Regions from separate parts of the Bradyrhizobium sp. UFLA03-84 genome, predicted to be linked through region 3. Evidence: predicted binding sites of a transcription regulator. Region 3 holds the regulator's gene; each other region holds the start of a gene.
What was found. The regulator PhoB, encoded in region 3, activates phosphate uptake and scavenging genes when phosphate is short. The targets are predictions, from matches to a motif close to TGTCATNNANCTGTCAT.

Region 1 (7,916 bases), on a different contig from region 3:
GCTGGAGTCGCAGCGCCGCATGGCGGCCGCGCAGCAGGCCAACAAGTTCAAGGACGAAATCGTCCCGATGAAGACCAGGATGAAGGTGGTCGACAAGGCGACCAAGGCCGAGTCGATCGTCGACTACGTGGTCGATCGCGACGAGTGCAACCGTCCCGAGACCACGCTGGAAGGCCTAGCCAAGCTCGAGCCTGTGAAGGGTCCGGGCAAGTTCGTCACTGCCGGCAATGCCAGCCAGCTGTCCGACGGCGCTGCCGCCGTGGTGCTGATGGAAGCCAAGGACGCCGAGAAGCGCGGCCTCAACCCGCTGGGCCGCTTCGTCGCCTGGGCCTCGGCCGGCTGCGAGCCCGACGAGATGGGTATTGGTCCGGTGTTTGCCGTGCCGAAGCTGCTCAAGCGCCACGGCCTGAAGGTCGACGATATCGACCTCTGGGAGCTGAACGAGGCCTTCGCCAGCCAGTGCCTGTATTCGCGCGACCAGCTCGGTATCGATCCCGAGAAGTACAATGTCAACGGCGGCTCGATCGCGATCGGCCATCCGTTCGGCATGACCGGCGCCCGGCTCACCGGCCACCTCTTGCAGGAAGGCCGTCGCCGCAAGGCCAAGTGGGGCGTCGTGACCATGTGCATCGGCGGTGGTCAGGGCGGCGCCGGCCTGTTCGAGATCTACAGCTGAGCCTGCGGCCCCGGCCGATCGTTCAAGATTTGCTGCACGGCGCCCCAGGGCGCCGTGCTTTTTTTGTGTCGCCTTCCGTGCATTGACCGGCAAAGGAGACTATCCGACATCGCCGCGCCATCCGGCAGCCGCGACGGCGCCATCGTCGTGCCGCAGGGAAACCTCAATCGAACCAGTCGCTTCCTCGCTGCGTCTCACCACCAGAAACGGCGCGCCTCGAGCCGGCATGCCGTTGGTCTCGCGCGCGATGCGATGTTTCCCGGAGGGATGTGATGCGAAGGATTGCGAATTGTCTTGTGACCTCCAGCCTGGTGCTGGCGGGAGCGCTGGTTGCCGGACCGCTGCATGCGGCCAATCTCGATGCGGCATCGCAGGTCGACGCCGTGACCGTCTATCCCGATGGCGCGAGCGTCACCCGCGTCATCACGCTGGATCTGCCCGCCGGCGACAACACGCTCGTCGCGAAGGATTTCCCGATGGGCCTCGATCCGACCTCGCTGCGGGTCGAAGGCGAGGCGGGCGAGCGGCTGACGATCGGAGCCATCGACGCGCGGCCGCCGCGCCCCGTGCCGCCGGCCAACCTGCCCGACATCGACAAGCGGGTCGAGGCGCTGAAGGACCAGCGCGAGGATCTGCAGGGGATCATCATCGCGGCCGAGGCGCGGCGTAAATTCGCCGAACATTTTGCCGAGGCCTCGCCGGTCGGCATCGGCGAGAAGGGCGAGGCGCGTCCGGTGAGCGAGTGGCGTGCCGCGTTCTCGGCGGTCGGGGACGAAGTCGCGACCGCCGACAATGCGATCCGCGACGCCACGCGCAAGCAGCGCGACATTGATCGCGAGATCGCGCGTCTTGAAGCCGATCGTGCCGCCAAGCCGCCGAGCAAGCTCGAGGTGCGGATCGAGCTTGCCTCCGCCGCCGCGACCCGCGCGACATTGCGGGTGACCTATGCGGTGCGCAATGCGCGCTGGCTGCCGATCTACGACGCCCGTCTCGACACCGGCGCAAAGGATCGCAAGCCGGCGATCGAACTGGTGCGCCGTGCCGAGATCACCCAGTCGACCGGCGAGGATTGGTCGAACGTTGCGCTCGCGGTCTCCACCGTGCGCGTCGCGCGCGGCGGCAACGCGCCCGATCTCAATTCGCTGATCGTCCGATATCCGCAGCCGCCGCGGCCACTGGCGGCCGGCCGAGCGTTTGATAGCGTGCAGCAGCCCTCGGCGCTAATGCCCACACCGGCTGCACCTTCGATGGAGCAGCATCTGTTCAAGAAGGCCGAGGAGCAGGAGGCCGCTGCCGAGGTCAGCGCCTTCCAGGCCTCCTTCAAGATCCCCGGCCGCGTCAGCATCGCCGCCAATGAGGGCGCCAAGAGCCTGCGCATCGCGACGGCAACGATCACCCCCGATCTGGCGGTTCGCGCCGTCCCGGTGCTCGATCCGACCGCGTTCCTCGAAGCGAGCTTTGTGCAGGCCGACGACGCGCCGCTGTTGCCGGGGCAGGTCTCGATCTACCGCGACGGCATCTTCGTCGGCCGCAGCCGGATGGTCACCGCCGCCAAGGACGAGACCGTGCGGCTCGGCTTCGGCGCCGACGACAAGGTCAAGATCGAGCGTACCGTGGTGAAGCGCAACGAGGGCTCCGCGGGTCTCATCGTTACGACGTCGAAGACCGACGAGCGTGCGTTCAAGACCACGGTGCGCAACGGTCACGACTTCCCGGTCAAGGTCGCGATCCAGGATCAGCTCCCGGTCAGCGAGAACGACGACATCGTCGTCGAGATGCTGCCGTCGTCGACGCCAGCGACCACCACCAACCTGCGTGACAGGCGCGGCGTGCTGGAATGGGCGTTCGAGGCCAAGGCCGGTGAAGTCCGTGACGTCAATTTCGCCTGGCGGATGCGCTGGCCGAAGGACAAGGGCGTCGTGATGGTGCCGGCGGGCTGATCTGCACCAGCAGCCGATGACTTCACTCCCGATCTCGGGCATCACTTTGCCAAGGGCAAAAATGTCCGAGATCGGGAGGATCCATGAGCTACCAGCACATCGTCGTCGATGATCCGCGTCCGCGCGTCCGCCGCATCACGTTGAACCGCCCCGAGAAGCGCAACGCGCTCAACAACCGTCTGCGCGGCGAGATTTTCGAGGTGCTGGAGCAGGCCGACCGCGATCCCGATGTTTCGATCTCGATCCTGCGTGGTGCTGGGCCCTGCTTCTCGGCGGGCTACGATCTGTCCGCCGATAACCGCGTCGACCAGCCCTATCATTCGGCGTCCGGCCCCGGCCAATGGTCACGCCATGTCATCGAAGGCTGGTTCTCGATCTGGGATCTCGCCAAGCCCGTGATCGCGCAGGTGCACGGCTATTGCCTCGCCGGCGGCACCGAGCTCGCGACCGCCTGCGACGTGGTCTATGTCGCGGACGATGCCCAGATCGGTTACCCGCCGGTGCGGCTGATGAGCCCGCCCGACATGCAGTACCACCCCTGGCTGGTCGGCATGCGCCGCGCCATGGAATTGATGCTGACGGGCGATGCGATGTCCGGCCGTGAGGCCGCCGAATGGGGCTATGCGACCCGCTCCTTTCCGCTCGCCGAATTGGAGAGCAAGACGCTCGATTTCGCTGAGCGCGCGGCGAAGGTGCCGATCGAGCTGCAGCAGCTCAACAAGCGCAGCGTGCATCGTGCGATGGAGATCATGGGCGCCCGCGCCGCCATGCGCGCCGGCACCGAGATTCAGGCGCTGGCCTTCACCACCGAGGCGAGCAAGGCCTACATGGCGGGCTTCCGCCGCGACGGCCGCAGCGTGAAGGCCCAGCTCGACCAGCGCGACACCACGTTCGGGGATTACCGGACCAGGAAGGAGTGACGCTTGCCGCGTGAACGCTCGCTTTATTGACGTGTTTTCTTCACGCGAACTGGGTGTTCACTTCGCTGAAAACGCGTTAGAAGCCGGCGTTCTCCTCCAGCCATTGCTGGTTGTCCCAGTGCGCACGACGGCCGAGGACATATTCGCGAACATCGTCCATGAAGCGGACCTTGCTGGCGAGCGCGCCAATGAAAGCGGCGATCGCCGCGATCCACGGCCATAGATGCATGAGCAGTGTGTCGGGTATCTGGCTGGCGAAGCCCGCCTGCAGCGCGCCCGTTGCGAAGTAAGCCAATACGGCCCACGCAAGGGCCAATATCGTGGCCACCGCCCCGTAGCTGTTTTGATGAAGCCTCACCAGTCGGCGCATCAGGTATAGATAGGAAAAGTACACGATCACGCCGAGTATCAGGGCGATGCATGCCGGCGGAAGGCCCCAGCTTTGATCCCAGGTCAGGTACACAACGAAGCCCGCGGCTATCAGCGCCTCGATGGTGGTCAGGCTGGATTTCTCTTGCATGATTTGCCCCAAAGCGACTCAAGTATCAGCCGAGGCTATCATCATCTAGCGCGTCGGTAGAGGGGCTATTGCAGGACAACCATTGGAATAGGGTTGTCTCGACGACCACCAAGATCGCCGCATACTCACTGTCATACCCCGCCTTGAGCGGGGCATGACAGTGTTGAGTGTGGTGAGAGGCGCCTCACTTCGCCTTCAGGAAGTCGCCGACTTCGAGCAGCACGAACTCGTCGTCATCCGCCTTGTTGGGGTCGCGGCTCGACGAGAACGGCAGGTTGTTGTCGTTGCCGACGATGATGTGGGTGTCGTCGACCCGGTCGACATTCTCGATGGTGAAGAACGGGAAGGTGTAGACGCCGTCGTTGAGCGGCTTGCGGGCCTTCTTGTTCGGATCGCGGATCTTCATCAGGTCGATATAGGCGATCTTGCGGACCGGCTTGCCGACATTGGCGTCGGAGAGTTCGATCTTGTAGACGCGCTTGAACTTGGCGAGATCGGGGAAGCAGTTCTCGCCGCGCTGGCCTTGCGGGCAGGCCTTGTCGGCAGTGCCTTCGCCATTGTCTCGCTCGATCACGAGGCCCTGGGTCGGGTCGATCATGTTGAAGTCGCCGATCGCATTGCCATTCTGTTCGAACACATACTGCCAGTAGCGTCCGGTGAACTTTTCCGCCGCGACGTCGAACTCGAGGATGCGTGAGGCTTCCTTGCCGTCGACCTTCTCCCAGTCCTTCTTTTCGGCGTCCCACAGCGGTCCTTCGAGCAGGCCGTAGAGGAATTTGCCGTCCTTGGAGGAGGCGAAGCCTTCATAGCCCTTGGAGCGGCGCAGATTGACGTTGGTGTAGGTGACGCCGGGCGCGCCGGGCGACTGCACCGCCCAGTGATCCGGCGAGCGCACCGGCTTGCCGTCGGCGACCGTCTCGAACACGGCGAGGATCTTGCCGGTCTTGTCGGCCTTGAGGATGTAGGGCCCGAACTCGTCGCCGATCCAGAACGTGTCGTTGATGATCTGGAAGCCCTCGGTGTCGAAGTCGGCGCCGGTGAGGTAACGCTTGGCGGTGTCCTCATGCACGATGCGGAACGGCACCTTCTTGTCGGGATCGTGCAGGAATACGGTCTCCTGGCGCTCGATCTTGCCGCCCGCCCAATCCATCTTGTAGCGGTTCAGATACAGCATCGAGTCCGTCGAGTTGTAGCGCGAGCCCATGCCGTTGTCGGTGATCACCCAGAACGAGCCGTCGGGCATCGCCTTGATGCCGGAATGGCCTTGCAGCGGCTGGCCCTTGAACGGCAGCGACACGCCGGTCGGCCGCTCGTAGGATTTTCCCATCACGGTGCCGATCGCATCGACGCGCTTGCCGGTGGTGTACTTGCCGGAGGTCTTGAGATCGTTGGGGGCGTCCGCGGGAGCATCGATGAAGCTCTCCGCCGGCATCACGGCGTGTCCCGCCAGCGTCGCCGGGAATTCGCCCTCGCTCTGCGCGAACGCCGGTGTGGCGAGCAGGATCGAGGCGACGGAGCAGAGCAGGGACAGGCGCATGGTTGATCTCCCAAGGGATAAACGATGCGGTGTTGTCCGAGGTGCCTGTTACAGCCGGCTGACAGTTTTGTGAATCGCCGATGTTACGAAAGGATAAGGCTTGCGGCGTTACGTCGCTTGGCCCGCGGGGCGCATCGTCTGCGGCAGCAGGAATGGTACGCCGTCTCCGGTGTATTCAATCGCAGCGTCGATTTCGAAGATTTTGCGCAGCGTCTCGGCCCGCATCGCGGCAGCGCGGTCGCCGTCGACGGCAAGCCGGCCGCGATGCAGCAGCAGGATGCGGTCGGCGAACCGCATCGCGAGATTCAGGTCGTGCAGGATCGCGATCACGGCGGTGCCGCGCTTGGCGCGCCGGCGCGCGGTCTCGACGAGGTCGATCTGGTGCCGCAGATCGAGGCTCGACGTCGGCTCGTCCAGCAGCAGGAGTCCCGGCCCGTGCAGCGCCTCGCCGCAGGCGAGCTGGACCAGCACGCGAGCGAAATGCGCGCGCTGCTGCTCGCCGCCGGACAGCGTCGGCAGCTGCCTGGAACGGAAGGGCGCCAGCCCGACCTCGTCCAGCGCCGCCCTGACCAGGCCACGCGCCGCGGTGCGCGGGCTCTCGCCGGCGCCCATGCTGACGATCTCCTCGACCGTGAACGGGAAGCTGACATTGACGTGCTGTGACAGCATCGCGCGGTGCTGCGCCAACTCGCGCGGACGGTAGGTATTGAGGTCGCGCTGCCTGAGCCTTAGGGTGCCGCGGGACGGACGCAGGTCGCCCGACAGCATGCGCAGCAGGGTCGATTTACCGGCGCCGTTGGGGCCGACGATCGCGACCATTTCGCCGGCGCCAATCTGCAACGAGACCGCATCGACCAGCGTGGCGCCGCTGACCGTCATCGATAACGCCTGCGCTTCGAGCAGCGCGCTCATAGCGATACCAGGGTGCGCTGGCGCAGCAGCATCGCGAGGAAGAACGGCGCGCCGATTGCCGCGGTCAGGATGCCGATCGGCATTTCCGCCGGCGCCACGATGGTGCGCGCCACGGTGTCGGCACCAACCAGCAGGATGGCGCCGAGCAACGCCGACGCCGGCAGCAGCAGGCGATGCGCAGGACCGATCACCAGCCGCAACAGATGCGGCACCACGATCCCGACGAAACCGACCACGCCGCACACCGAGACCGCGACGCCGGTCATCGCCGACACCAGCACGATCGACATCCGCTTCAGCCGTTCGACGTCGACGCCGCTATGGAACGCCTCGGCCTCGCCGAGCACCAGCACGTCGAGCCCACGGGCGATCGGGACGCAGGCGATCAGGGCCGCGGCCAGCACTGGGGCCAGCGCCGTGAGCTTGCTCCAGGTCGCGCCGCTGAGCGAACCCAGCATCCAGAAGGTGATGTCGCGGAGCTGGCGGTCGTCGGCGACGAACACCAGCAGCCCGATGCCGGCATTGGCGATCGCGGCAATCGCAAGCCCGGCCAGCAGGAAGATCGCGATCGACGTCCGGCCGCCGCGGCTGGCGATGCCATAAAGCACGATGGTCGTGACCAGCGAACCGGCAAAGGCCGCGACCGGCAGCAACTGGTGTTGCAGGAAGCGCAGGCTCTCGCCGAGATGGCTCTCGGTGAACACGATCGCCGCCGCTGCGGCAAACGCACCGCCGGAGGAGACGCCGACCAGCGCGGGGTCGGCGAGGGGGTTGCGGAACAGGCCCTGCATGATCGTGCCTGATACCGCAAGGAGTGCGCCGACCATCGCGGCCGCCGCGATCCGCGGGATGCGGATCGACCACACCACGAGCTGGTCGCGCGCCAGTAGCGGGCTGGTCACGGCATCGCCCCATAGCCCGAGCGCGGCCGGAAGCCGCGCGAGCGGGATGCCGGCGGCCCCGACCGTCAGGGCGATCAGTGCGGTCCCTGCAAGTGCCGCAAACAAGCAAAGCAAAGTGAGCGTGGCCGCCGGCCGCGGCGACATGCCGGCGCGGCGTTGCTTGGCACGCGCGCTGCGCTCGGCCAGCGCGCTCATTGCCGGCAGTTCGCGCTCAGCGCCGCCGGCTTGAAGGCTTCGGCTTGCGGTGCCAGCGCCGGGTAGAGCTTGACCGAGAGGTCGCGCGCCGCAGCCGCAGTACGCGGTCCGAAGCCGAGCAGATAAAGCCCTTCCATCGAAATGAAGGCCTTGTTGGCCGCGACCGGCGTCAGCGCAAAGCCCGGATGCGCGAACACCGCGTCCGACGTCAGCGAGTCCTTGCCGCGATCGATCGACAGCACGACATCGGGCTTCGCCGCCACGATGGCCTCGTCATTGACCGGCTTGTAGCCGTCGTAGCCGTCGATGGCGTT
Region 2 (7,916 bases), on a different contig from region 3:
CGAACGACACCAGCGAATAGACGCCCTTGTAGGCCCCCTCGCCCATCGTTTTGACGATCCCGGCGCGCATCTCGCGCAGGCTGGTCAACACGTGGATGCCGAGGAACAGCACGAGACCCAGGATCATGACGAGCAGTCCCACGATGTTCCTCCCTGATTGTTAGTGCCTTCGCGTAACATCTTCGCCGGGCGGGTGGCAATGCGTCACGCCGGGGTGCGGATCATGGATTACCGGTCGGCTTGCCCAGTTCGCGGTTGTCGACATAGCGGATCATGATCGGCCGGCCGGCGAGCGCTCCGCCGAGCCCGCCGGTGAATTTCAGCGGCAGGCAGGCGCCGAGCGAGGCGTTGATCGCGTTGAGGTAGGCGGTGCGGGTATCGGCCGGGACGCCCCGCGTCGAAAACGTCAGGCGCGGCGCGCCGATCATTTCGCCTGATCGCTTGAAGCTGAAGCGCACCGACATCTGCATGCCCGCGCGCGCGTCGTCTGGTGGCGGCGGCGCCCAGCAGGCGCGCAGCGCGGCAAAGAGGTCGCCGATGGTATTGAGATCATGATCGGGCTTGCGGTACTTCTCGGCCTGCCCCTCGGGCGGCACGGTCAGGATCGTGAGCTGGAGATTTTCGCCGTACGGATAATCCATCTCGGGAAAGCACGGCCCGTGATTGAACACGCTGCAATAGGACGGGATGCAAGGCCCTTCGTCGAGCACGCTGCAAGGCGTGTGTGCGAACGGCGCCGGGTCAGTCTGCTGGCGCTGCTGCGCCGAGGCGGCGCCTGCGAGCGCAAAGGCCAGCACGGCATAAGCGAGACAGATGGCGACGCGTCGGAGCATGCAGACGGACCCGGATTGCGCTCCGGGGAACATGGTACCGTGGCCGGACCGGAGCAAGCGGGCTGGCGTTCAATTCCTTGCGCGCGCGCCGCAACCACAACTGTCATAGCCCGGCTCGACCGGGCGATGCAGTATTCCAGAGACGGTTGTGAATCACGGAGGAGCCGCGGCGTACTGGATCCCCCGGTCGAGCCGGGGCGACGAGTGGATAGTGTACTGCTCTTTTCCACGCGTCGTCCCGGCGAAGGCCGGGACCCATACGCCGCGGCCGATGCTGTTGAAGGGACTCGTCGTTCCACCATCGTGCAACAATGACCATCGGTGGTTATGGGTCCCGGCTTTCGCCGGGACGACACCGAGTACTGGGCCTTACGCCTTCTTCTTCACGTCCTTGACGTTGGAGAAGGTGATGCCCTCGGCGCGCTCGCGGGTGTAGCCGAGATAGAACTCGTTCTTGGCCATGAACACCGGATCGCCGTCGACGTCGTCGGCGATGCCGGAATTGTTGGCGGAGATGAAAGCGTCGAGCGCCTTGCGGTCGTCGGACGAGATCCAGCGCGCCAGCGAGAATTCGGAGACCTCGAACTCAACCGGCAGCGAGTATTCCGCATCGAGCCGTGCCTTCAGCACGTCGAGCTGCAGCGGGCCGACCACGCCGACCAGCGCCGGCGCACCGTCACGCGGGCGGAACACCTGCACGACGCCCTCCTCCGACATCTGCTGCAAGGCTTCCTTCAGCTTCTTCGCCTTCATCGCATCGGTGAGGCGAACGCGGCGGACGATTTCCGGCGCGAAGCTCGGCACGCCGACGAAGGTCAGATCCTCACCCTCGGTGAGCGTGTCGCCGATCCGCAGAGTGCCGTGATTGGGAATGCCGACGACGTCGCCGGCAAAGGCCTCGTCCGCCACCGAGCGGTCCTGCGCGAAGAAGAATTGCGGGCTCGACAGGCTCATGTTCTTGCCGGTGCGCACCAGCTTGGCCTTCATGCCGCGGCTGAGCTTGCCCGAGCACAGCCGGGCGAACGCGATGCGGTCGCGGTGGTTCGGATCCATGTTGGCCTGGATCTTGAACACGAACGCGCTCATGCGTGGCTCCGCCGCCTCGACCTTGCGCAGATCGGAATCCTGCGCGCGCGGTGCCGGCGCGAACTTGCCGAGACCTTCGAGCAGATCGCCGACGCCGAAATTGCGTAGCGCGCTGCCGAAATAGACCGGCGTCAGATGGCCCTCGCGGAACGCGCCGAGCTCGAACGGCTTGCAGGCTTCGGACGCCAGCGCGAGCTCGTCCTTGACCTCGGCGACGTCGAGATTGGGGTTGCGCTTGCCGAGATCGGCGATGTCGATCTGCTCGGTGGCGCCGGTCTTGGCGCCGCCGCCCTCGAGCAGCCGCACGCCGCCATTGACGACGTCATAGGTGCCGAGGAAGTCGCGGCCGCGGCCGACCGGCCAGGTCATCGGCGTGGTGTCGAGCGCCAGCGTCTTCTCGATCTCGTCGAGGAGCTCGAAGGTGTCGCGGCTCTCGCGGTCCATCTTGTTGATGAAGGTGATGATCGGGATGTCGCGCAGCCGGCACACCTCGAACAGCTTTCGCGTGCGCGCCTCGATGCCCTTGGCGGCGTCGATCACCATGACCGCGGAGTCGACCGCAGTCAGCGTGCGATAGGTGTCTTCCGAAAAGTCCTCGTGACCCGGCGTGTCCAGCAAGTTGAACACGAGGTCGTTGAACTCGAAGGTCATCACCGAGGTGACGACCGAGATGCCGCGCTCGCGCTCGATCTTCATCCAGTCCGAGCGCGTGTTGCGCCGTTCGCCCTTGGCCTTGACCTGACCCGCGAGGTTGATGGCGCCGCCGAACAGCAGCAGCTTTTCCGTCAGCGTGGTCTTGCCGGCGTCTGGGTGCGAGATGATCGCAAAGGTGCGCCGTCGCGCCACTTCCTCTGATAGCGGCGAGCGGGACGGCGATTCGGTGGTTGCAGCGGTATCGGACATGGAGGGGCATTTGGCAGGGAAAACGGGCGCAATCAAGGGCGTTTTGTCGCAATGCGGCGTGGCCGCACCATTCCCATATAGGCACGGGAAGGACGACCTTCTCCTCACCATCCCATCTGCGGGGACGACCCTGCCTTATCCGGAGGGTTCGTCATGGCTTGGGCCATTCTGTTCATCGCAGGCCTGCTCGAGATCGGCTGGGCGATCGGGCTGAAATATACCGAGGGGTTCTCGCGGCTGGTGCCGTCGGTCCTGACGCTCGCCGCAATGGCCGGCAGCATCATCCTGCTCGGCCTTGCGCTGAAGACGCTGCCGATTGGAACCGCCTATGCGGTCTGGACCGGGATCGGCGCGGTCGGCACCGCGGCGCTCGGCATCATCCTGCTCGGCGAACCCGCGACCGCGATGCGGCTTGCCAGCATCGGGCTGATCGTGTCCGGCATCGTCGGGCTGAAGCTGGTCGGTTAATCACGCATTTTGGACGCGTTTCCTTTGACGCGAACCGGCTTTCACTTCGCTCGAAAACGCTACTTCAATATCTGCACGATCCAATAGGTTGCGGCGGCGACCGCCGCCGACGCCGGGATCGTGATCACCCAGGCGTAGACGATCGAACTCGCCACGTTCCAGCGCACGGCGGAGAGCCGCCGTGCGGCGCCGACGCCGACGATGGCGCCGGTGATGGTGTGGGTGGTCGACACCGGAACCCCGAGATAGGTCGCGATGAACAGCGTCGCGGCGCCGCCGGTCTCGGCGCAGAACCCCTGCATCGGCGTCAGCTTGGTGATCCGCAGCCCCATGGTGCGGACGATCCGCCAGCCGCCCATCAGGGTGCCCAGCGCCATCGCGCTCTGGCAGGCCAGCACGACCCAGAACGGAATCTCGAAGGTGTCGCCGAGATGGCCCTGCGAGTACAGCAGCACGGCGATGATGCCCATGGTCTTCTGCGCGTCATTGCCGCCATGGCCGAGCGAATAGAGCGAGGCCGAGGCGAATTGCAGGATCCGGAAGGCGCGATCGACCGCGAACGGCGTCGAGCGCACCGACAGCCAGGACACGATCGCAACCAGCACCAGCGCCAGCAGAAAGCCGACCAGCGGCGATAGCACGATCGCGAGCAAGGTCTTGGTGAGCCCGCTCCACACCGCGGCCGAAAGGCCTGCCTTGGCCATGCCGGCACCGACCAGGCCGCCGATCAGCGCGTGCGAGCTCGACGACGGAATGCCCAGCGCCCAGGTGATCACGTTCCAGACGATCGCGCCGACCAGCGCGGCGAAGATCACCGTCGCGTCCACCACCGCCGGGTCGATGATCCCGGTGCCGATCGTGTTGGCGACGTGCAGGCCGAACACCGCGAACGCGACGAAGTTGAAAAAGGCCGCCCAGAACACCGCGTATTGCGGCCGCAGCACCCGGGTCGAGACGATGGTCGCGATCGAGTTGGCGGCATCGTGCAGGCCGTTCAGGAAGTCGAACAGCAGCGCGACCGCGATCAGGATGGTCAGGACCGGAAGACCCAGCGTGGCGTCCACGAGATGGCCCTGCCCTAAACCTGTTCGATCACGATCGAATTGATCTCGTTGGCGACGTCGTCGAAACGGTCGGCCACCTTCTCGAGGTGATCGTAGATCTCAGCACCGACGATGAAGTCCATCGTGTTGGCATCGCGGTGCTTCAGGAACAATTCCTTGAGCCCGATGTCATGGAGATCGTCGACCCGGCCCTCGAGCTTGGTCAGTTCCTCGGTGATCTGGGTCAGCATCGAGACGTTCTGGCCGATGCCCTGCAACAAGGGCAGCGCGCGGACGACCAGATTGGCGCATTCCACGATAAGCGTGCCGATCTCGCGCATCGGCGGCTCGAACTCGCGCACCTCGAACAGCATGACCGCCTTTGCGGTCGCCTGCATCTGGTCGACCGCGTCATCCATCGACGTGATCAGGTTCTTGATGTCGCCGCGGTCGAACGGGGTGATGAAGGTACGGCGAACCGCAGTCAGCACCTCGCGGGTGACACTGTCGGCGTCGTTCTCGAACTGATTGACCCGCTGGCAGAAGACCGGGGTCTCATCCCCGCCCTTCAGCATGTCCTGCAGCGCCAACGAGCACTGCACCGAGGTCTGGGCGTGGCGGGCGAACAGGTCGAAAAAGCGCTCTTCCTTGGGCAGAAAGGCGCGAAACCAGCGCAGCATGTCTCAGTTCCATCGTTCCGGGACAGCCCTTTTAACGACTGTCACAGAACTGTCATAGAGCATCCGGCGGGGAAAATACCGGACACGACCGCCCGAACGGTCGGTCGTCCACCGCTATATCGGCCGAAATTCGCCCGGCCTGCCCTACAGCGACCGCCGCAACAGGTGGGCCAGCTCGCCGACAAGGCCGCGCCGGAACAGCAGCACGCAGGAGACGAAGATCACGCCCTGGATCACCGTCACCCACTGGCCGAAACCGGCAAGATATTGCTGCATGGCGATGATCACGAAGGCGCCGACCACCGGACCGAAGATGGTGCCGAGGCCGCCGACCAGCGTCATCAGCACGATTTCACCGGACATCGACCAGTGCACGTCGGTCAGCGAGGCGTTCTGCGCCACGAACACCTTCAGCGAGCCGGCGAAGCCCGCCAGCGTGCCCGACAGGATGAAGGCAAGCAGCTTGTACTGGTCGGTCTTGTAGCCGAGCGAAATCGCGCGCGGTTCGTTCTCGCGGATCGACTTCAACACCTCGCCGAACGGCGAGTTGATGGTCCGGTAGATCAGCAGGAAGCCCGCCAGGAAGCCGACCAGCACGACGTAGTACAGCACGATCGGCTTCGACAGATCGAATATCCCGAGCAGATGGCCCTGCGGGATGCCCTGGATGCCGTCCTCACCGTGGGTGAACGGCGCCTGCAGATAGAGGAAGTAAAGCAGCTGCGACAGCGCCAGCGTGATCATCGAGAAGTAGATGCCCTGGCGCTTGATCGAGATGTAGCCGGTGACGAGTCCGAGCAAGGCCGCAGCAGCCGTGCCGACCACGATGCCGAGCTCCGGCGGCAGCCCCCAGACCTTCAGCGCATGCGCCGAGACGTAGCCGGCGGTGCCGAGGAACATGGCATGGCCGAACGACAGCAGGCCGCCATAGCCGATCAGCAGGTTGAAGGCGCAGGCGAGCAGCGCAAAGCACAGCGCCTGCATCACGAAGAACGGATAGATCCCCGTGAACGGCACCACCGCCAGCAGTGCGGCCATCACGGCGAATACGATCATCTCGTCGCGCATCGCGCGCGGCGTCACCGGAAGTGTATCGTCGGTCAATGCTGACATATCAGGCCGCCCGTCCCGTCAGTCCCGTTGGCTTCACCAGCAACACCACCACCATCAGGACAAACACCACGGTGTTGGAGGCTTCGGGATAAAAAAACTTGGTCAGTCCCTCGATCACGCCGAGCGCGAAGCCGGTGATGATCGAGCCCATGATCGAGCCCATGCCGCCGATCACGACCACCGCGAACACCACGATGATGAGGTCGGCGCCCATCAGCGGGCGGACCTGGTTGATCGGCGCCGACAAGACGCCGGCGAGCGCGGCAAGGCCGACGCCGAGCCCGTAGGTCAGCGTGATCATGCGCGGCACGTTGATGCCGAAGGCGCGCACCAGCGTCGGATTCTCGGTGGCGGCGCGCAGGTAGGCGCCGAGCTGCGTCTTCTCGATCAGGAACCAGGTGGCAAGGCACACCACCAGCGAGAAGATGACGACCCAGCCGCGATAGATCGGCAGGAACATGAAGCCGAGGTTGACGCCGCCCTTGAGCTGATCGGGGATCGAGTAAGGCAGGCCCGAGGAGCCGAAATAGTTCTGGAACACGCCCTGCACGATCAGCGCGATGCCGAACGTCAGCAGCAGTCCGTAGAGATGGTCGAGCCCGGCGAGCCATTGCAGCATGGTCCGTTCGAGGATCATGCCGAAGATGCCGACGATGACTGGTGCGATGATCAGCGCCCACCAGTAATTGATGCCGCCCAGATTGAGCAGGAAGTACGCCACGAAGGCGCCCATCATGTAGAGCGCGCCGTGCGCGAAATTGATGATGTTGAGCATGCCGAAGATGACGGCGAGCCCCAGACTGAGCAGCGCGTAGAACGAGCCGTTGATCAGTCCCACCAGAAGCTGTGCGTAGAGAGCCTGCATCGAATGAGCTTTCGCTGGATAGATGAAGCCCGCCGGCCACGCCCATGGCCGGCGGGCGTGATCGTCACTTCTTCAGAAGCGCACAGGTGCTCTTGTCGAGCGGCGTGAAGGCCTGGTTGCCCGGCACGGTGCCGACCAGCTTGTAGAAGTCCCACGGGCCCTTGGACTCCGAGGGCTTCTTGACTTCGAACAGATAGGCGTCGTGGGTGACGCGGCCGTTGGCCTCGACCTCGCCCTTGCCGAACAGGGGATCGTCGGTCGGGATCGTCTTCATCTTCGCGACCACCTTGGCGCCGTCGTGCGGATTGCCGCCGAGCGCTTCCAGCGCCTTGAAGTAATGCAACAGGCCCGCATAGACGCCGGCCTGCACCATGGTCGGGGGCGCGCCGTTCTTCATCTTCTCCGCGAAGCGCTTCGAGAACGCCCGGGTGTTGTCGTTGAGGTCCCAGTAGAACGTCTCGGTGAAGTTGAGGCCCTGCGCGGTCTCGAGGCCAATCGCCTTGACGTCGGTAAGGAACAGCAGCAGCGCGGCGAGCTTCTGGCCGCCCTTGACGATGCCGAACTCGGCAGCCTGCTTGATCGAGTTGGTGGTGTCGCCGCCGGCATTGGCCAGACCGATGATCTTGGCCTTGGAGGCCTGCGCCTGCAGCAGGAAGGAGGAGAAGTCAGCGGTGTTGAGCGGATGCTTGACGCCGCCGACCACCTTGCCGCCATTGGCGGTGATGACCGCGGTGGTATCGCGCTCCAGCGCCGCGCCGAACGCGTAGTCCGCGGTCAGGAAGAACCAGGTGTCCCCACCCGCCTTCACCAGCGCCTGGCCGGTGGCGTGCGCCAGCATGTAGGTGTCGTAGGTCCAGTGCACCGTGTTCGGCGTGCACTGCGCGTTGGTGAGATCCGAGGTCGCGGCGCCCGAATTGATGTAGAC
Region 3 (7,916 bases):
GCTGGCCGGCATCCCCTCGATCATCTACGGCATGTGGGGCTTCTTCGTGCTCGGCCCGTTCCTGGCCAACACGTTCCAGCCCTTCATGATCAGGATCTTCGAGGGCGTTCCGGTGCTGGGCGCGGTGTTCGCGGGCCCGCCGTCCTATCTCAGCCTGTTCAACGCGGCCCTGATCCTCGCCATCATGGTGCTGCCCTTCATCACCGCGATCTCGGTCGACGTGTTCAAGACCGTGCCGCCCGTGCTGAAGGAGGCCGCCTACGGCATGGGCTGCACCACCTGGGAAGTCGTCCGCAGCGTGGTGATCCCCTACACCCGCGTCGGCGTGATCGGCGGCGTCATGCTGGCGCTCGGCCGCGCCCTCGGCGAGACGATGGCGGTGACCTTCATCATCGGCAACTCGTTCCGCATCTCGTCGTCGATCTTCGCGCCGGGCACCACGATCTCCGCGGCGATCGCCAGCGAATTCGCCGAGAGCGACGGTCTGCACCAGTCCGGCCTGATCCTGCTCGGCCTCCTGCTGTTCGTGCTGACCTTCTTCGTGCTCGCCGGCGCGCGGCTGATGCTGATGCGGCTTGAAAAGAAGGCGGGGAAGTAACGCCATGAACCCGATCTACAAATCCCGCCGCCGCAGCGACATCGTCATCCGCACGCTCTGCGTCGGCGCGGCGCTGTTCGGCGTCACCTGGCTGGCGCTGATCCTGATCACGCTGCTCTACAACGGCCTTGCCGGCCTCAGCGTACAGCTGTTCACCCAGAACACGCCGCCGCCGGGCTCCACCGATGGTGGCCTGCTCAACGCCATCGTCGGTTCGGTCATCATGACCGTGATCGGCGTCGGCATCGGCGCGCCGCTCGGCCTGTTCGCCGGCACCTACCTCGCCGAGTACGGCAGACACGACAGGCTCACCTCGGTGATCCGCTTCATCAACGACATTCTGCTCAGCGCGCCATCGATCATCATCGGCCTGTTCATCTATGGCGCGGTGGTGGTGCCGATGCGCGGCTTCTCGGCAATCGCCGGCGCGCTTGCGCTCGCCGTGATCGTGATCCCGGTCGTGCTGCGCACCACCGAGGACATGCTGCTGCTGGTGCCCAATCCGCTGCGCGAGGCGGCCTCTGCGCTCGGCCTGCCGCGTTCGCTGGTGATCAAGCGGATCGCTTATCGTGCGGCCAGGTCGGGTCTGATCACCGGCGTGCTGCTGGCGACCGCGCGCGTCGCCGGCGAAACCGCGCCGCTGCTGTTCACCGCGCTGTCGAACCAGTTCTTCAGCCTGGATCTGACCAAGACGATGGCCAACCTGCCGGTGACCATCAACAACTTCGTGCAGAGCCCCTACGCCTACTGGAAAGAGCTGGCGTGGAGCGGCGCACTGCTGATCACATTCACCGTGCTCGCGCTGAATATCGGCGCGCGTATCCTTGGTGCCGAAAGGGCCGCAAAATGACCGAGCTTTCCGTCTCCACGACTGCCGCGGGCCACGTTCCCCAGGTTCCGCTTCCGGAAGCGCCGCCGAAAGTCACGGTGCGCAACCTCAACTTCTATTACGGCGAGCACCACGCGCTGAAGAACATCAACCTGACGCTGGGCACCAACCGCGTCACGGCGTTCATCGGCCCGTCGGGCTGCGGCAAGTCGACCCTGCTGCGCATCTTCAACCGGATGTATGACCTTTATCCGGGACAGCGCGCCACCGGCCAGCTGATGCTGGACCAGACCAACATCCTCGATCCCAAGCTCGACCTCAATCTGCTGCGCGCGCGGGTCGGCATGGTGTTCCAGAAGCCGACGCCGTTCCCGATGACGATCTACGAGAACATCGCCTTCGGCATCCGCCTTTATGAGAAGATCTCGAAGTCCGAGATGGACGACCGGGTCGAGAAGGCGCTGCGCGGCGGTGCGCTGTGGAACGAGGTCAAGGACAAGCTGAACGCCTCCGGCCTGTCGCTCTCCGGCGGGCAGCAGCAGCGCCTGTGCATCGCGCGCACCGTCGCGGTGCGCCCCGAGGTGATCCTGTTCGACGAGCCCTGCTCGGCGCTCGACCCGATCTCGACCGCCAAGGTCGAGGAGCTGATCCAGGAGCTCTCCGAGGACTACACGATCGCGATCGTCACCCACAACATGCAGCAGGCGGCGCGCGTCTCCGACAAGACCGCCTTCATGTATCTCGGCGAGCTGATCGAGTTCGACGACACCAACAAGATCTTCACTTCGCCGAGCGATCGACGCACCCAGGACTACATCACCGGCCGGTTCGGTTGACCGGCGCATGATCCGGAAAAGTGGAGACCGGTTTTCCGATCGGATCATGCTAAAATTCAGGACACGAAATCATGATCCCCGGGATCATGATTGAGGGGAGACAAGCGATGGCTTCTGAACATACCGCCAAGGCATTTGACAGCGACCTGCAGGAGTTGACCCGCCTGGTCGCCGAGATGGGCGGCCTCGTCGAGCGGATGATTACCGAGTCGGTCGACGCGCTGATCCGCCGCGACGTCGCGCTCGGCAAGCGCGTGGTCGCCGCCGACATCGAGATCGACAATTTGCAGCGCGTCATCGAAGAGCGCGCTGTGCTGACGATCGCCCGCCGCCAGCCGATGGCGATCGACCTGCGCGAAATCGTCAGCGCGATGCGCGTCGCCACCGACCTCGAGCGGATCGGCGATCTCGCCAAGAACATGGGCAAGCGCGTCGCGGCGCTGGAAAGCGATTTTCAGCCGCTGAAGCTGATCCGCGGCCTCGAGCACATGACCGATCTCGTGCTGTCGCAGGTCAAGTCGGTGCTCGACGCCTATGCCGCGCACGATCTGCCGGCGGCGATGAATGTCTGGAAGGGTGACGAGGAGGTTGACGCGATCTGCACCTCGCTGTTCCGCGAACTGCTCACCTACATGATGGAAGATCCGCGCAACATCTCGTTCTGCATCCATCTGATGTTCTGCGCCAAGAACATCGAGCGGATCGGCGATCACGCCACCAACATCGCAGAGACGGTGTTCTACATGATCGAAGGCCAGCAGATCACCGACAAGCGCCCGAAGGGTGACATGACCAACTTTGCCACCACGGTGCCGGGTAACACATAGTCGACGGCGTTTCGGTTTGCGTCAGGGCAACGGATCACCACACAGAAAGAACTTAGACCGATGAGCGCACGCATTCTGGTAGTCGAAGACGAGGAAGCGCTGACGACGCTGTTGCGCTATAACCTCGATGCGGAAGGCTACGATGTCGAAACAGTGGGGCGCGGCGACGACGCCGACACCCGCCTGAAGGAGCGCGTTCCTGACCTCGTGGTGCTCGATTGGATGCTGCCGGGCCTGTCCGGCATCGAGCTGTGCCGTCGCTTGCGGGCGCGGCCCGAGACCAAGCAGCTTCCGATCATCATGCTGACCGCACGCGGCGAGGAGAGCGAGCGCGTGCGCGGGCTGGCCACCGGCGCCGACGACTACATCGTCAAGCCGTTCTCGGTACCGGAACTGCTGGCCCGTGTGAAGGGCCTGCTGCGCCGCGCGAGCCCGGAACGGCTTGCGACCGTGCTGACCTATGGTGACATCGAGCTCGACCGCGAGAAGCGCCGTGTGGCGCGCTCGGGTCGTCCGATCGATCTCGGCCCGACCGAATATCGCCTGCTTGAGTTCTTCCTCGAGCATCCGGGCCGCGTGTTCAGCCGCGAGCAGCTGCTCGACAGCGTCTGGGGCCGCGACATCTACATCGACGAGCGCACCGTCGACGTGCACATCGGCCGCCTGCGCAAGCTGCTCAATCCGGGCCGTGAGCAGGACCCGATCCGCACCGTGCGCGGCGCCGGCTATGCGCTCGACGACCGCTTCGCAAAGGCCGAGCCGCAGCCGTAACGGCCGCGGGGCAATCTCAAGCCACAACACGCGTCGTCCCGGCCTAGTGCGCAATTGCGCACTAGGCCGGGACGACGCCGGTGATGTAGACCTCGCCTTGTTGGCTCCATGAAGAGCTACTCGGCACAAAAAAATCCCCGCTTGCGCGGGGATTTGTTTTGCAGTCCAGGCTGGTTTCCCGAGTGCTTACTTGATCTGCGGCTTCGCCGACGGCCGGCGGCGATCGGCGGCGGGCTGGTAGGCGACGCGCGAGTGATGGGCGCAATAGGGCAGGCCGGCGAGCGCCTTGCCGCCGCAGAAGAAGAATTCCGGGCTCGAGGGATCGCCGACCGGCCAGTGGCAGGTGGCCTCGTTGAGCTCGAGCAGCGACAGCCGCTGGCTCATCGGCACCACGTTGTCGTAGGAGATCGGATCGGGCTCCATCTCGACCTCGAAGGCGTGCGCCAGCGCCGTGTTGCCGCGCGAGACCGGGCGCGCCACCCGCATCATGTGCTGGGCGGGGCGCGCCTTGCGCTGCCGCGGCGCCGCCGTCGAAGGTGCCTTGGCGCGGCCGGAGAGGCCGAGCCGATGCACTTTGCCGATCACGGCGTTTCGCGTCACATTGCCAAGTTCCGCTGCGATCTGGCTGGCCGAAAGGCCAGACTCCCAGAGCTTCTTCAGCTGCTCGACGCGATCGTCGGACCAGGTCAATACCGTCATCGCATTCTTCCTTTCGCATGGCGCCGGCCAGTCATTGGAGCGGCGCTGCGAGCCAAATCTGGACAAATATCCCTGCGGCCAGAATCCCTTAGCCCTCGCCGGGCACGGTGTTGCGCCCGAACGTTTACGCGAGACACAAAGGCTACTTAGAGGGTCCAGTACTGCCGCACGAGATGTCGTACCCGACAGGCCAAACGCTACAATATGGCGTGACTCTGGCGCAAGAGTCCGCGGCCGCGCGTCCACATGTTCCCACACAGTTAAGCATTGTAATGAGGCTTTTCCACCGCACCGGAATGCTCCGGATTGCGCTCGCTGCGCATTGCAGAAAGGCCACCAAAAGGGCGGCTCCTGGCGATTGACACGGTCCCCCCGCAGCATAGAATGTTGGCCACGTGCCGCCCGCAAAGGCGGCCGTTTTGTTTTCCGAAGCTGGCCGTTGCTGCGCTGGCGTCAAGGCGCGCGGCAATTGTCGGCCTCAAACCGGCAGTGAACGCCATGACCAACGCCTCGTCGCATCTGCTCCCCGTCTTCGCCAGGGTCGATCTCGGCTTCGAGCGCGGTGAGGGCGCCTGGCTGATCGCAACCAACGGCGACCGCTATCTCGATTTCACCTCGGGGGTTGCGGTGAACGCGCTCGGGCACGCGCATCCGCATCTGGTCAAGGCGCTGCAGGAACAGGCGACCAAACTCTGGCACATGTCGAACCTGTTCAAGAGCCCGGACGGCGAGGTGCTCGCCGCGCGGCTGTGCGAGCAGAGCTTTGCCGACTTCGTGTTCTTCTGCAATTCCGGCGCCGAGGCGATGGAGGGCGTGATCAAGCTGGTCCGCCACTATCACTTCTCCAAGGGACATCCCGAGCGCTACCGCATCATCACCTTCGAAGGCGCCTTCCATGGCCGTACGCTCGGCACGCTGGCTGCGACCGGCTCGGCGAAATATCTCGAGGGCTTCGGCCCGCCGATGGACGGCTTCGACCAGGTGCCGCATGGCGACATCGAGGCGGTGAAGAAGGCGATCGGCCCGCACACCGCCGGCATCCTGATCGAGCCGGTGCAGGGCGAGGGCGGCGTGCGCGGCGCGCCGCAGGCGTTCTTCAAGGCATTGCGCGCCCTGTGCGACGAGCATGGCCTGCTGCTGGCATTCGACGAGGTGCAGACCGGCATGGGCCGCACCGGCGAGCTGTTCGCCTACAAGCGCACCGGTGTGACGCCCGACGTGATGTCGCTGGCGAAGGCGCTCGGCGGCGGCTTCCCGATCGGCGCGGTGCTGGCGACCGCGCAGGCTGCGGCCGGCATGGCGCCGGGCTCGCACGGCTCGACCTTCGGCGGCAATCCGCTCGCGGTCGCCGCCGCCAATGCCGTGCTCGATGTGATGCTCAAGCCCGGCTTCTTCGAGCACGTGCAGAAGATGTCGCTGCTGCTCAAGCAGAAGCTCGCCTCCGTGGTCGACCGCTATCCCGGCGTGCTGTCGGAGGTGCGCGGCGAGGGCCTTCTGATCGGCGTCAAGGCCGTGGTGCCGTCGGGCGATCTGATCGCCGCGCTGCGCAACGAGAAGCTGCTCACCGTCGGTGCCGGCGACAACGTGGTGCGGTTCCTCGCGCCGTTGATCGTGACCGAGGCTGAGATCGACCAGTCGATCACCTCGCTCGAGCGCGCCTGCGCGACATTGTCCGCGGCGCAGCCGAGGAAGGCCGGATGATGAGCAAGCCGGTCCGTCACTTCCTCGACATCAACGAGTTGCCGCTCGGCGAGCTGCGCAACATGCTGTCTGCCGGCGCCGCCATGAAGGCGAAGCTGAAGGCGCATGAGAAGGCCAGGAAGCCGCTCGAGGGCAAGACGCTGGCGATGATCTTCGAGCGTCCCTCGACCCGTACCAGGGTGTCGTTCGACGTCGGCATGCGCCAGCTCGGCGGTGAATCCATCATGCTGACCGGCGCCGAGATGCAGCTCGGCCGCGGCGAGACCATCGCCGACACCGCGCGCGTGCTATCGCGCTATGTCGATGCGATCATGATCCGCATCCTCAACCATGACGCGCTGCTCGAGCTCGCCGCGCACGCCACCGTGCCGGTCATCAACGGCCTGACCCGGCGCTCGCATCCCTGCCAGGTGATGGCCGACCTCATGACCTATGAGGAAAATCGGGGTTCGATCGCGGGCAAGACCGTGGCGTGGACCGGCGACGACAACAACGTGCTGGCCTCATGGGCGCACGCCGCCGAGCGCTTCAAGTTCCAGCTCAATGTCGCGACCCCTCCGGAGCTGTCGCCGAAGAAGCCGATGCGCGACTGGATCAAGGCGACCGGCGCGCCGATCGTGCTCGGCACCGACCCGGAAGCCGCGGTGCGCGGCGCCGACTGCGTCGTCACCGACACCTGGGTGTCGATGGGCGACAAGGAGGGCGAGCACCGCCACAACGTGCTGCAGCCCTATCAGGTCAACGCCAAGCTGATGTCGCTCGCCAAGCCGGACGCGCTGTTCATGCACTGTCTGCCCGCGCATCGCGGCGAGGAGGTCACCGACGAGGTGATCGACGGGCCGCAGTCCGTGGTGTTCGACGAGGCGGAAAACCGCCTGCATGCGCAAAAGGGCATTCTGGCCTGGTGCTTTAACGAAGTCGCGTAGTTGTAAATCTGTAAGCGTTGTCGTCCCTGCGAAAGCAGGGACCCATACGCCGCGGCCCGTGGAAAGGGCACAAGGGGAGACACCTTGTGCGGCGACAAAATCCTGTGGTTATGGGTCCCGGCCTTCGCCGGGACGACGATCTCTCGCTGAGTGAACCCCTTTATTTCACGGTCCGAGACCCCAGATAGAGCGCCATGGTTTCACAATCCCCCGACATCAAAATCACGACCGAGGCGCCGGTTCGCGCGCCGTCTTCGGTGCCTGTCGACGATGCCGTGCTGGCCTTCGAGGTCGACGCGCTGGACCTGCGCGGCCGGCTGACCCGGCTCGGCCCCGCGCTCGACGAGATCCTGCACAAGCACGACTACCCGCCGGCGGTGGGCAAGCTGCTCGGCGAGGCCATCGTGCTGACCACGCTGCTCGGCTCGACAGTCAAGTTCGAGGGCCGCTTCATCCTGCAGACCCGGACCGAAGGCCCGGTGTCGCTGCTGATCGTCGATTTCCAGGCGCCCGACCGGCTGCGCGCCTATGCGCGCTACGACGCGGCGCAGCTCAAGCCTGGGCAGACGTCCGGCGAGCTGCTCGGCAAGGGCCACCTTGCGATGACGATCGACCAGGGCTCCAACACCAGCCGCTACCAGGGACTGGTCGCGCTCGACGGCGGCGGCCTCGAAGAGGCGGCCCACGAATATTTCCTGCGCTCGGAGCAGATTCCGACGCGGGTGCGGC
Region 4 (7,916 bases), on a different contig from region 3:
TGCCCGATGGCGGCGAGGTGGGACCGGCGGATGCGCTTGTCATGGCGCGCTCCGGCCTCGAGCGCATCGGCATGACCGCGCGCATCGCCCACGATTTCTCGGTCGGCGAGATGCTGCCCGCGGTCGGCCAGGGCATCGTCGCGGTCGAATGCGTCGAGACCGACTGGGCGACGCGGGCGCGGCTCGCGGCGATCGACAACACACCGTCACGGCTGGCCGCCGAGGCCGAGCGCGAGGTGCTCTGGGTGCTCAACGGCCATTGCAACTCGCCGATCGCCGGCCACGCGACGCTCGCGGGAGCTGAGATGACGCTGCGCGCCTCGGTGCTGGATGAAGCCGGTGCCGGCTTCATCGAGGTGACGCGGAGTGGGCCCGCCGATCGACCGCGCGAACTCGGTCGCGCCGTCGGCATGGAGCTCCTGGAGAAGGGCGCCGCCGAGATCATCGCCCGGACCCGGCCTGACGAGTAGCGTGCTGCTCAGGCGATGTCGGCGAAATCGCCGTGCCGACCCTTGCCGCTGGCGAAGCGGCGGGCGCCGGCCTCGGTCTCGCCGCTCGCGACCGTCGCAAGCCCGAGGCGGAATTCGTTCAGCGTGGCCTGCTCCCAGCCGAGCTCCCATTGCTCGATCGCGGAGAGCCGGTCGCTGCGCAGCGCCGCCTGCGGCAGGCGGCACAGATCGTGGGCGAGGCTGCGTGCCTCCATGAGCGCGGTGCCCGGTGCGACCACGCGGTTGGCGAGGCCGATCCTTCCGGCCTCCTCGCCGGAGACGCCGCGGCCGGTAAGGATCATGTCCATCGCGCGGCTGTGCCCGATCAGCCGCGGCAGGCGCACGGTGCCGAGATCCATCAACGGCACGCCGAAGCGCCGGCAATAGACGCCGAAGGTGGCGTCACGCGCCGCGACGCGGAGATCGCACCAGATTGCAAGCTCGAGTCCGCCTGCCACCGCCGGTCCCTCGACCGCGGCGATCACCGGCTTCGACAGTTTCATCCGCGTCGGGCCCATCGGACCGTCGCCGCTCTCGACGCGGTGGCCGCGATGCCCGGCCGCGGTGCGCTTGAGGTCGAAGCCGGCGCAGAACGCGCCGCCCGCGCCGGTCAGGATCGCGACCGACAGCGACGGATCGCGATCGAAGCTGCGAAAGGCCTGGGCCAGGCCCTGCGCGGTCTCCGGATTGACCGCGTTGCGCGCCTCGTCATAGCGATCGATGGTCACGATCGCGATGGCCTGCTCGGTTCGGTATTTGACGGTCGGGTGGTCCAGCATGCTCGGTCCTCTGGGCAGTGGTGCAACGGGTCAACGCGCGCCGGTGCGGCTGTCGATGATCGCGGCCAGGTTCTGGTGAAAATGCCTGATCGCGCCTTCGAACAGGCCGAAGGTGAAGTGCTCGTTGGCCCGCGTTGCGAGCCCGTGCTGCGCGGCGCAAGCCATCTCGCGATCCTCAGCCGCGCCCGCGGTGACGAAGTCGCGTCCCTGGGCGACCGCGGCGCGGCCATCTTCCGCCGTGATCTGGTTCGACAGCGTGTAGGTAACGAGCCGGGTGCGGTCCACCGCGAGCGGCTCGAGCACCGTCATCAACCGGTTGGTCGGGAAGGTCGACAGCATCACGTTCGGGAACAGGTGATAGACATGCGTGAGCATGCCGGCCGTTCTGCGCTCGCGTGGTGGCACGTTGCGCAGCTTCTCGATGCGCCGATAGGGGAAGCTGATCCGGCTGTTGCGCCCGAAGGCCTCGATCACGTTGAGATTGTGGTATTGCAGCGGATAGAACGTATCCTGATGCGTCGACCGGATGTGATAGCCTTCGAGGAAGCCTTCGGCGACGATCTTCCAATTGGCCTCAACCTCCTGCGATGCGGTCGAGTAAAGCTTCCAGTCGTCACCGAACAACGCCGGCATGCCGGTCGCGTCCGGGGGTGCGGCGGGATTGTCCTGCGCGACGAACACCAGGCCATCGCGTTCGATGCAGGTGACAGGCACAAGGCCATGCGTGTTCTTGTCGAGCCCGGGAAAACCATGGTCGTCGGGGACACCGCGCAGCCGGCCGTCGAGGCCGTAGGTCCAGCCGTGATAGCGGCAAGTCAGCGCCTTCTTGCAGCCCGCGCCGTCGACAAGCTGCACGCCGCGGTGCCGGCATGCATTGCGGAAGGCACGCGCGATGCCGTCGGCGCCGCGGATCGCGACAACGGGCGTCAGCGCCGCGTCGCGCGCAACATAGGCGCCGGTCTCGGCGAGCGCGGCGGACGGGCAGAACGGTGTCAGCGTGCGGCGGAACACCTGTTCGATCTCGGCCGCGAAGCGATCCTGCGACTGATAATGCGCGACGGGCTCGTGCCAGACGCCGTCGCTGAGATCGGTCGATTTCGCATCGATATGCCTGAGGATGCGCTCAACGATGGCGGCTTCGTCCGCGAGCTGTGTCGTCATCGCCGTTCTCCCTACATTGGCCGGACTTGCCGCCCGGTCCCGCTTCAGGGACAGACTCTCCCATTGTCCCGCATGCGACAAGCGAAAGGAACCCGGCTCGCATGAATGACATTCATCTGAAGTGGATTTTCCACGCGACATCGGCGGCGGCCGGCCGTTAGGATCGGCCGATGAGCAGGAACAACCCAAGGCCGGGGTGCCGGCCCGCAGCGCAGGAGCGGGACGACCTCGCTGCCGCGAGCCTCAGGCCGGCGCATCTGCTGGCGCTGCAGGCGTTCGACGTCGCGGTCAAGCTCGGCAGCTTCAAGGAGGCCGCCGGCGTGCTGAACGTCAGCGCCTCGGCGATCAGCCATCGCATCCGCAATCTCGAGGTCCATCTCGGCGTCGCGCTGTTTCATCGCGCCCATCGCGTTACCAGGCCGACCCATGCCGGCGAGAAGCTGGCTGCGGCGACCGGCCGCGCGTTCGCGTTGCTGGCGCAGGCGGAGTCGGTGGTCGAGGCGGCCGGTCAACGCCGGCTGCGGCTCAAGGTGCTGCCGCAATTCGCGTCGGCCTGGCTGATCCCGCGGCTATCCGCGTTCCTCACCCGGCATTCCGAAATCGATCTCGCGATCGAGACCTCGAACCGCAATGTCGATTTCGACACCGAGACGTTCGACGCGGGCATCAGCTTCGGGCCCGACAAGCCCGAAGGCGTCGTCGCACATCGCCTGATGGAGGTGAGGACTGTTCCGGTCGGCGCACCGGCGCTGGCGCGGCGGTTGAAGCTGCGCACCGCCGCCGACCTCGGTCGCGCCGTGCTGATCCACGTCACGACATTTCCGGCAGCCTGGCCGCTGTGGTTCAAGCATGCCGGCGAGCCGGCGCCGGCCGCGGCGCGCGCGATCTCGGTCGACAGCTTTGTCGCCGCGCTGCAGGCCGCCGAACGCGGTGCGGGCGTTGCGCTCGCGCTCGAGCCCTTCATCGCCGAAAGCGAACGGCGCGGCACGATCCGCCGGCTCCTGCCGGTCGGCCACGTCACCGGCAGCTACTGGCTGGTTCATCCGCCGGGCGCGCAGCGCAATCGCGCGCTGCAGACCTTCAAGAAGTAGCTGCTCGCCGAGATCGCCAAGCCGGACTAGTTCGCCCGCAGTGGCCAGCTTCCGATGATGCGGAAGCGTGATGCGCTGTCCGTCTGCTTGAATAGCGCGATGCGATCGATTGCGAGCGTCGCGAGCTCGATCGCCGCGAATCGCTCGCGCAACCGTGCCACGATCGGGCCGCGCCGCTCGTCGCTCAGCCGTCCCGTCAGCGTCATGTGGAAGCGGAATTCCTCCATGACGTAGGGATAGCCCCAGCGGTCGAGATAATCGCGCTGCCGCTCGGTGAGACGTTCGGGTTTGCGCCGCGCGCGATCTTCCGGCGTCAGCGGCGCACGGAAGGTGTCGAATTCCGTGACGCAGTCGGCGGCAAGCTGCTGCAGATCGTCGGAGCGGCTCGCCGGGATCACGGCAATGAAGCCGCTGATGGCGTCGACCACCGGTTCGATCACGGGAATCCGCCGGGCCTGGCCGGCGAAGGCGACGCAGGCATCGAGCAGTTCGGCCTCAGTCCTGCCATCGGCGAGCGCGGTTGGCGCCTTCAGCGTGGCGTGGAAGCCGTATTTGCGCGGGTCCTCGGTGACCTCGCGCCAGTCGGGTGCAACGCCGCCGGGAAACGGCAGGTCGCGGCCGTCAACGGCGTCGTAGCCGAGCAGCGTTGAGCCGAAGCGGTGCAGGGCGCTGTCGGGTGACGGCGCATAATAGATCGCGTAGCGCGGAGTGTTGGCCATGGGGCTGAGCTACGCCGCCGCAACCGTCTTGCGCGGCGCGAGCGAATGAACGAGGCAGCTCGCATCCGCCAGATGCACCAGGTGTCCCGCCGCGATCACCGCGACGATACGCGGGCGCAGCGGCACCTTGTCGTCGACGACGATGATGTCGGCGCGGCGGCCGGCGGCGAGCACGCCGCGATCGGCGAGTCCCGCCGCGCGCGCCGGCGCCGAGGAGATCAGGTCCCAGGCCTTGGTCAGTGGCAGGATGCCGTCGGCGGCGAGCCGGAACGCTGCGAGCAGCTGCGCCGGATAATAGTAGTCCGAGGCCAGCACCGAGCAGAGGCCCTGCGCGATCATGTCGGATGCCTTGGTCCAGCCGGTGTGGCTGCCGCCGCGCACCACGTTGGGTGCGCCGAACACGATGAAGTCGCCGGCCGCGGCGGCGTCGCGCGCGGTCTCCTCGTTGACGGGGAATTCGGCGATCGTGGCGCCCAGCGCGCGAAACTCCTGGCGCATCGCCGGGCTGTTGTCGTCATGCGAGAGCATCCGGATATCAGCCGCGCGTGCGGCCGCCGCGAGCCGCGCGATCGAGGCGGGCACGTCGGGACGGCGCGACACGATCCGGTCGAGCATGTCGTTGACGGCCTCGAGCGAGAGCCCGGTGCGCTCAGCCAGCTGGTTGCGCTTCTTCGGCTTGACATTGCTGTGGTCGTTGAAGGCGAACAGGTCGATGCGGCCTTCGGTGAGCCATTGAATGATCTCGGCTTCGGCTTCGAGATTGTGGGTCTCGTGGCGCAGATGGAAGCGCGTGTCGGCGGCAAGCTGCGGCCGCAGCGCTTCGATCGCATCGAGCAGCTTGCGCGCATTTTCCGCGCTGCGCAGGCCGGGCTCCCACGACCACGTCGCGCCATGGAAGACGGTGGTGATGCCGTTGGCGATCGCCTGCCGGTCGCTGTCGACCAACGCCACGTCGGTCGGGAAGTCGACGCTTGGCCGCGGCATCATCTGCCGCTCGAACGCATCGCCGTGCAGATCGATGATGCCGGGCAGCACTAGCAGGCCGCTGGCATCGATGTGGAGCGCGGCGCGGCCTTGCTCGGCGTCGAGCGCGCCGATGTCGCGGCCCGAGGTCCGCAGCGAGGTCTCGACCAGGGCACCGTCAACCAGCGTGCGTCCGCCCTCGATGAAAATGTCCGTCACGATGCGGCGCTCCGTTGCTTGTCCTGTGATTGGGATACGGCCTCGGCCTCATACTTGTCGAGGAATTCCTCGACCGCCAGTCCGCGAAAGTCGGGCAGGACACGACGAAGTGTTTCGTGATCCCAATCCCACCACGCGAGCGCAGTGAGGCGATCCGCTGTTGCCTCGGAGAAGCGCCGCTTCACCGGACGCGCCGGATTACCGGCAACGATGGTATAGGCAGGGACATCCTTGGTCACGATGGCGCCGGCGGCGACGACCGCGCCGGTTCCGACGTTCCGTCCCGGCAGTAAAATCGCGCCGTGACCGATCCACACGTCATGGCCGATATGCACGTGATGCGCACGTCGCCAGTCGAAGAAGTCGGTGTCGTCGCTCTCTCCGGGAAAATAAGCGCTGGCGCGGTAGGTGAAATGTGCCTGAGTCGCGCGATGCATCGGGTGGTTGCCGGGATTGATCCGCGTCATCGCCGCGATCGAGCAGAACTTGCCGATCGAGGTGTAGGTTATCTGGCTGTCGTTCACGACGTAGGAATAGTCATCCATGCTGACTTCAAGCAGGATCGTGCGCGCGCCGACCTCGGTGTATTTGCCGAGCTTGCTCTCGCGCACCGACGCAGTCGGGTCGACAGTCGGCACAACCGAGAGTGTTTTTCCGGCCATCAGGGCCTCCGCAAATCTCGAAGAATCTTGGGCTTCCGTGGGATGCGCGCTCGTCATCGGGATGCTTGATGACAACATCATGACGTTGCGATGACGGCAAGGGAGCGACGCGCGAGGGTGTGTACGATCGCCGCACCGCGGCGCAGCCGTCACATAACTGTAAAACGCCGGGGATAGCGATGGCCCAACGCGACGCGGTTGGAGCATTACATGCTGGTGGTGGAAGGGTTGACGTGCCGTTTCGGCGCAAAAGCCGCAGTCGACAATGCGTCCTTTTCGATCGCACCGGGCAGCTTTGTCGGCGTGATCGGCCGCTCCGGTGCCGGCAAGTCGACGCTGCTGCGGATGATCAACCGTCTCGCCGATCCGACCTCCGGCCGTATCCTGTTCGAAGGCACCGATGTCACCGCGCTGCGCGGCAAGGCGCTGCGGCAGTGGCGGGCTCGCTCGGCGATGATCTTCCAGCAGTTCAATCTGGTCGGCCGTCTCGACGTGCTGACCAATGTGCTGATGGGCCGGCTCGCCCAGATCCCGTCATGGCGCTCGCTGGCGCAGGTCTGGCCGGAGCAGGACAGGGCGCTGGCGCTGTCTGCGCTCGAGCAGTTCGATATCGCCCAGCTTGCGGCGCAGCGCGCCGACCAGCTCTCGGGCGGTCAGCAGCAGCGCGTCGCGATCGCCCGCGCGCTGGTGCAGGAGCCCGACATCATTCTCGCCGACGAGCCGATCGCCTCGCTCGATCCGCGCAACACCAAGATCGTGATGGATGCGCTGCTGCGCATCAACAAGCATTTCGGCATCACCGTGCTCTGCAATCTGCACTCGCTCGACCTCGCGCGCACTTACTGCGACCGCCTGGTCGGCATGGCGGCCGGCCGCGTGGTGTTCGACGGAGCGCCGGCGGCGCTCACCGACCATATCGCCCGCGAGCTCTATGACCTCGAGGCCAATGACGTCATCGGCGCAGCACCGCTGCCGGCGCCCGACGGCGCAACTGCTCCGGCGCTCGGCACCGCAGCCGCGGCCTGAGCGTCGCATCACCGAAAATCTGGACGACCGGGCATTTGGCCCGGCCAACAGGCGTAACTACCAAGGAGGGGTAACATGATCACTCGTCGCATCATTCTGGCCGGCGCAGCCGCACTGGCATTCGCCGGCTCGGCTTCGGCCGAGGACTGGAAGGCCAAATATCCGGAGATCACCTTTGCCGTGATCCCGGCCGAAAACGGCTCCGGCGTCACCGAGCGCTACGGTCCGCTCACCGAGTATCTGACCAAGGAACTCGGCATCAAGGTGAACCTGCGCGTCGCCAACGACTACGCGGCCGTCATCGAGGGCCAGCGCGCCGGCAACATCCACATCGGCTATTACGGCCCGGCGTCGTTTGCCCGCGCCCGTCTCACCGGCGTCAAGACCGATGCGTTCGTGATCGACGTCAATGCCGATGGTTCGAAGGGCTACTATTCGGTGTTTTACGTGCTCGCCAAGAGCCCGTACCAGAAGGTCGAGGACCTCAAGGGCAAGAACCTCGGCCTGGTCGATCCGAACTCGACCTCGGGCAACAACATGCCGCGTTTCAAGCTGAACGCGATGGGCATCGATCCGGAGACCTATTTCTCCAAGGTGGTGTTCACCGGCAGCCACGAGAACGCGGTGCTGGCGCTGGCGCAGGGCACCGTCGACGTTGCCGCCAACTGGTGGAATGCCGACGACGATTCCAACCTGACCCGCATGCTCGCCAAGAACATGGTGAAGTCGAGCGACGGCACGCCACTGAAGAAGGAAGACTTCCGCATCATCGTGAAGTCCGACCTGATCATCAACTCGCCCTACGCTT

Region 1: a site for PhoB is predicted at 5,641-5,657, ahead of CK489_RS40145 (esterase-like activity of phytase family protein). Genes of this name have one in related genera too.
Region 2: a site for PhoB is predicted at 5,053-5,069, ahead of CK489_RS25450 (DUF47 domain-containing protein). Genes of this name have one in related genera too.
Region 4: a site for PhoB is predicted at 6,151-6,167, ahead of phnC (phosphonate ABC transporter ATP-binding protein). Genes of this name have one in related genera too.

The regions. Positions count from the first base shown of each region.
Region 1 covers NZ_NSJY01000020.1:207,263-215,178, reverse strand. Annotated here, with positions in the region: gene CK489_RS40165 (thiolase family protein) at 1-676, shown strand, start outside; gene CK489_RS40160 (mucoidy inhibitor MuiA family protein) at 949-2,616, shown strand; gene CK489_RS40155 (enoyl-CoA hydratase-related protein) at 2,700-3,536, shown strand; gene CK489_RS40150 (hypothetical protein) at 3,613-4,056, opposite strand; gene CK489_RS40145 (esterase-like activity of phytase family protein) at 4,241-5,593, opposite strand; gene CK489_RS40140 (heme ABC transporter ATP-binding protein) at 5,702-6,505, opposite strand; gene CK489_RS40135 (FecCD family ABC transporter permease) at 6,502-7,602, opposite strand; gene CK489_RS40130 (heme/hemin ABC transporter substrate-binding protein) at 7,599-7,916, opposite strand, start outside.
Region 2 covers NZ_NSJY01000014.1:830,324-838,239, reverse strand. Annotated here, with positions in the region: gene CK489_RS25475 (NnrU family protein) at 1-142, opposite strand, end outside; gene CK489_RS25470 (UCP034077 family protein) at 222-833, opposite strand; gene CK489_RS25465 (peptide chain release factor 3) at 1,203-2,822, opposite strand; gene sugE (quaternary ammonium compound efflux SMR transporter SugE) at 2,976-3,290, shown strand; gene CK489_RS25455 (inorganic phosphate transporter) at 3,350-4,354, opposite strand; gene CK489_RS25450 (DUF47 domain-containing protein) at 4,369-5,013, opposite strand; gene CK489_RS25445 (branched-chain amino acid ABC transporter permease) at 5,158-6,126, opposite strand; gene CK489_RS25440 (branched-chain amino acid ABC transporter permease) at 6,128-6,991, opposite strand; gene CK489_RS25435 (ABC transporter substrate-binding protein) at 7,056-7,916, opposite strand, start outside.
Region 3 covers NZ_NSJY01000003.1:492,030-499,945, reverse strand. Annotated here, with positions in the region: gene pstC (phosphate ABC transporter permease subunit PstC) at 1-598, shown strand, start outside; gene pstA (phosphate ABC transporter permease PstA) at 603-1,448, shown strand; gene pstB (phosphate ABC transporter ATP-binding protein PstB) at 1,445-2,263, shown strand; gene phoU (phosphate signaling complex protein PhoU) at 2,371-3,090, shown strand; gene phoB (phosphate regulon transcriptional regulator PhoB) at 3,151-3,861, shown strand; gene CK489_RS02350 (GcrA family cell cycle regulator) at 4,048-4,560, opposite strand; gene CK489_RS02345 (aspartate aminotransferase family protein) at 5,059-6,261, shown strand; gene argF (ornithine carbamoyltransferase) at 6,261-7,187, shown strand; gene CK489_RS02335 (Hsp33 family molecular chaperone) at 7,382-7,916, shown strand, end outside.
Region 4 covers NZ_NSJY01000013.1:1,038,661-1,046,576, forward strand. Annotated here, with positions in the region: gene hemC (hydroxymethylbilane synthase) at 1-470, shown strand, start outside; gene CK489_RS19020 (crotonase/enoyl-CoA hydratase family protein) at 479-1,267, opposite strand; gene CK489_RS19025 (aromatic ring-hydroxylating oxygenase subunit alpha) at 1,298-2,428, opposite strand; gene CK489_RS19030 (LysR substrate-binding domain-containing protein) at 2,599-3,519, shown strand; gene CK489_RS19035 (DUF1045 domain-containing protein) at 3,546-4,238, opposite strand; gene CK489_RS19040 (alpha-D-ribose 1-methylphosphonate 5-triphosphate diphosphatase) at 4,248-5,420, opposite strand; gene CK489_RS19045 (LbetaH domain-containing protein) at 5,417-6,082, opposite strand; gene phnC (phosphonate ABC transporter ATP-binding protein) at 6,293-7,108, shown strand; gene phnD (phosphonate ABC transporter substrate-binding protein) at 7,184-7,916, shown strand, end outside.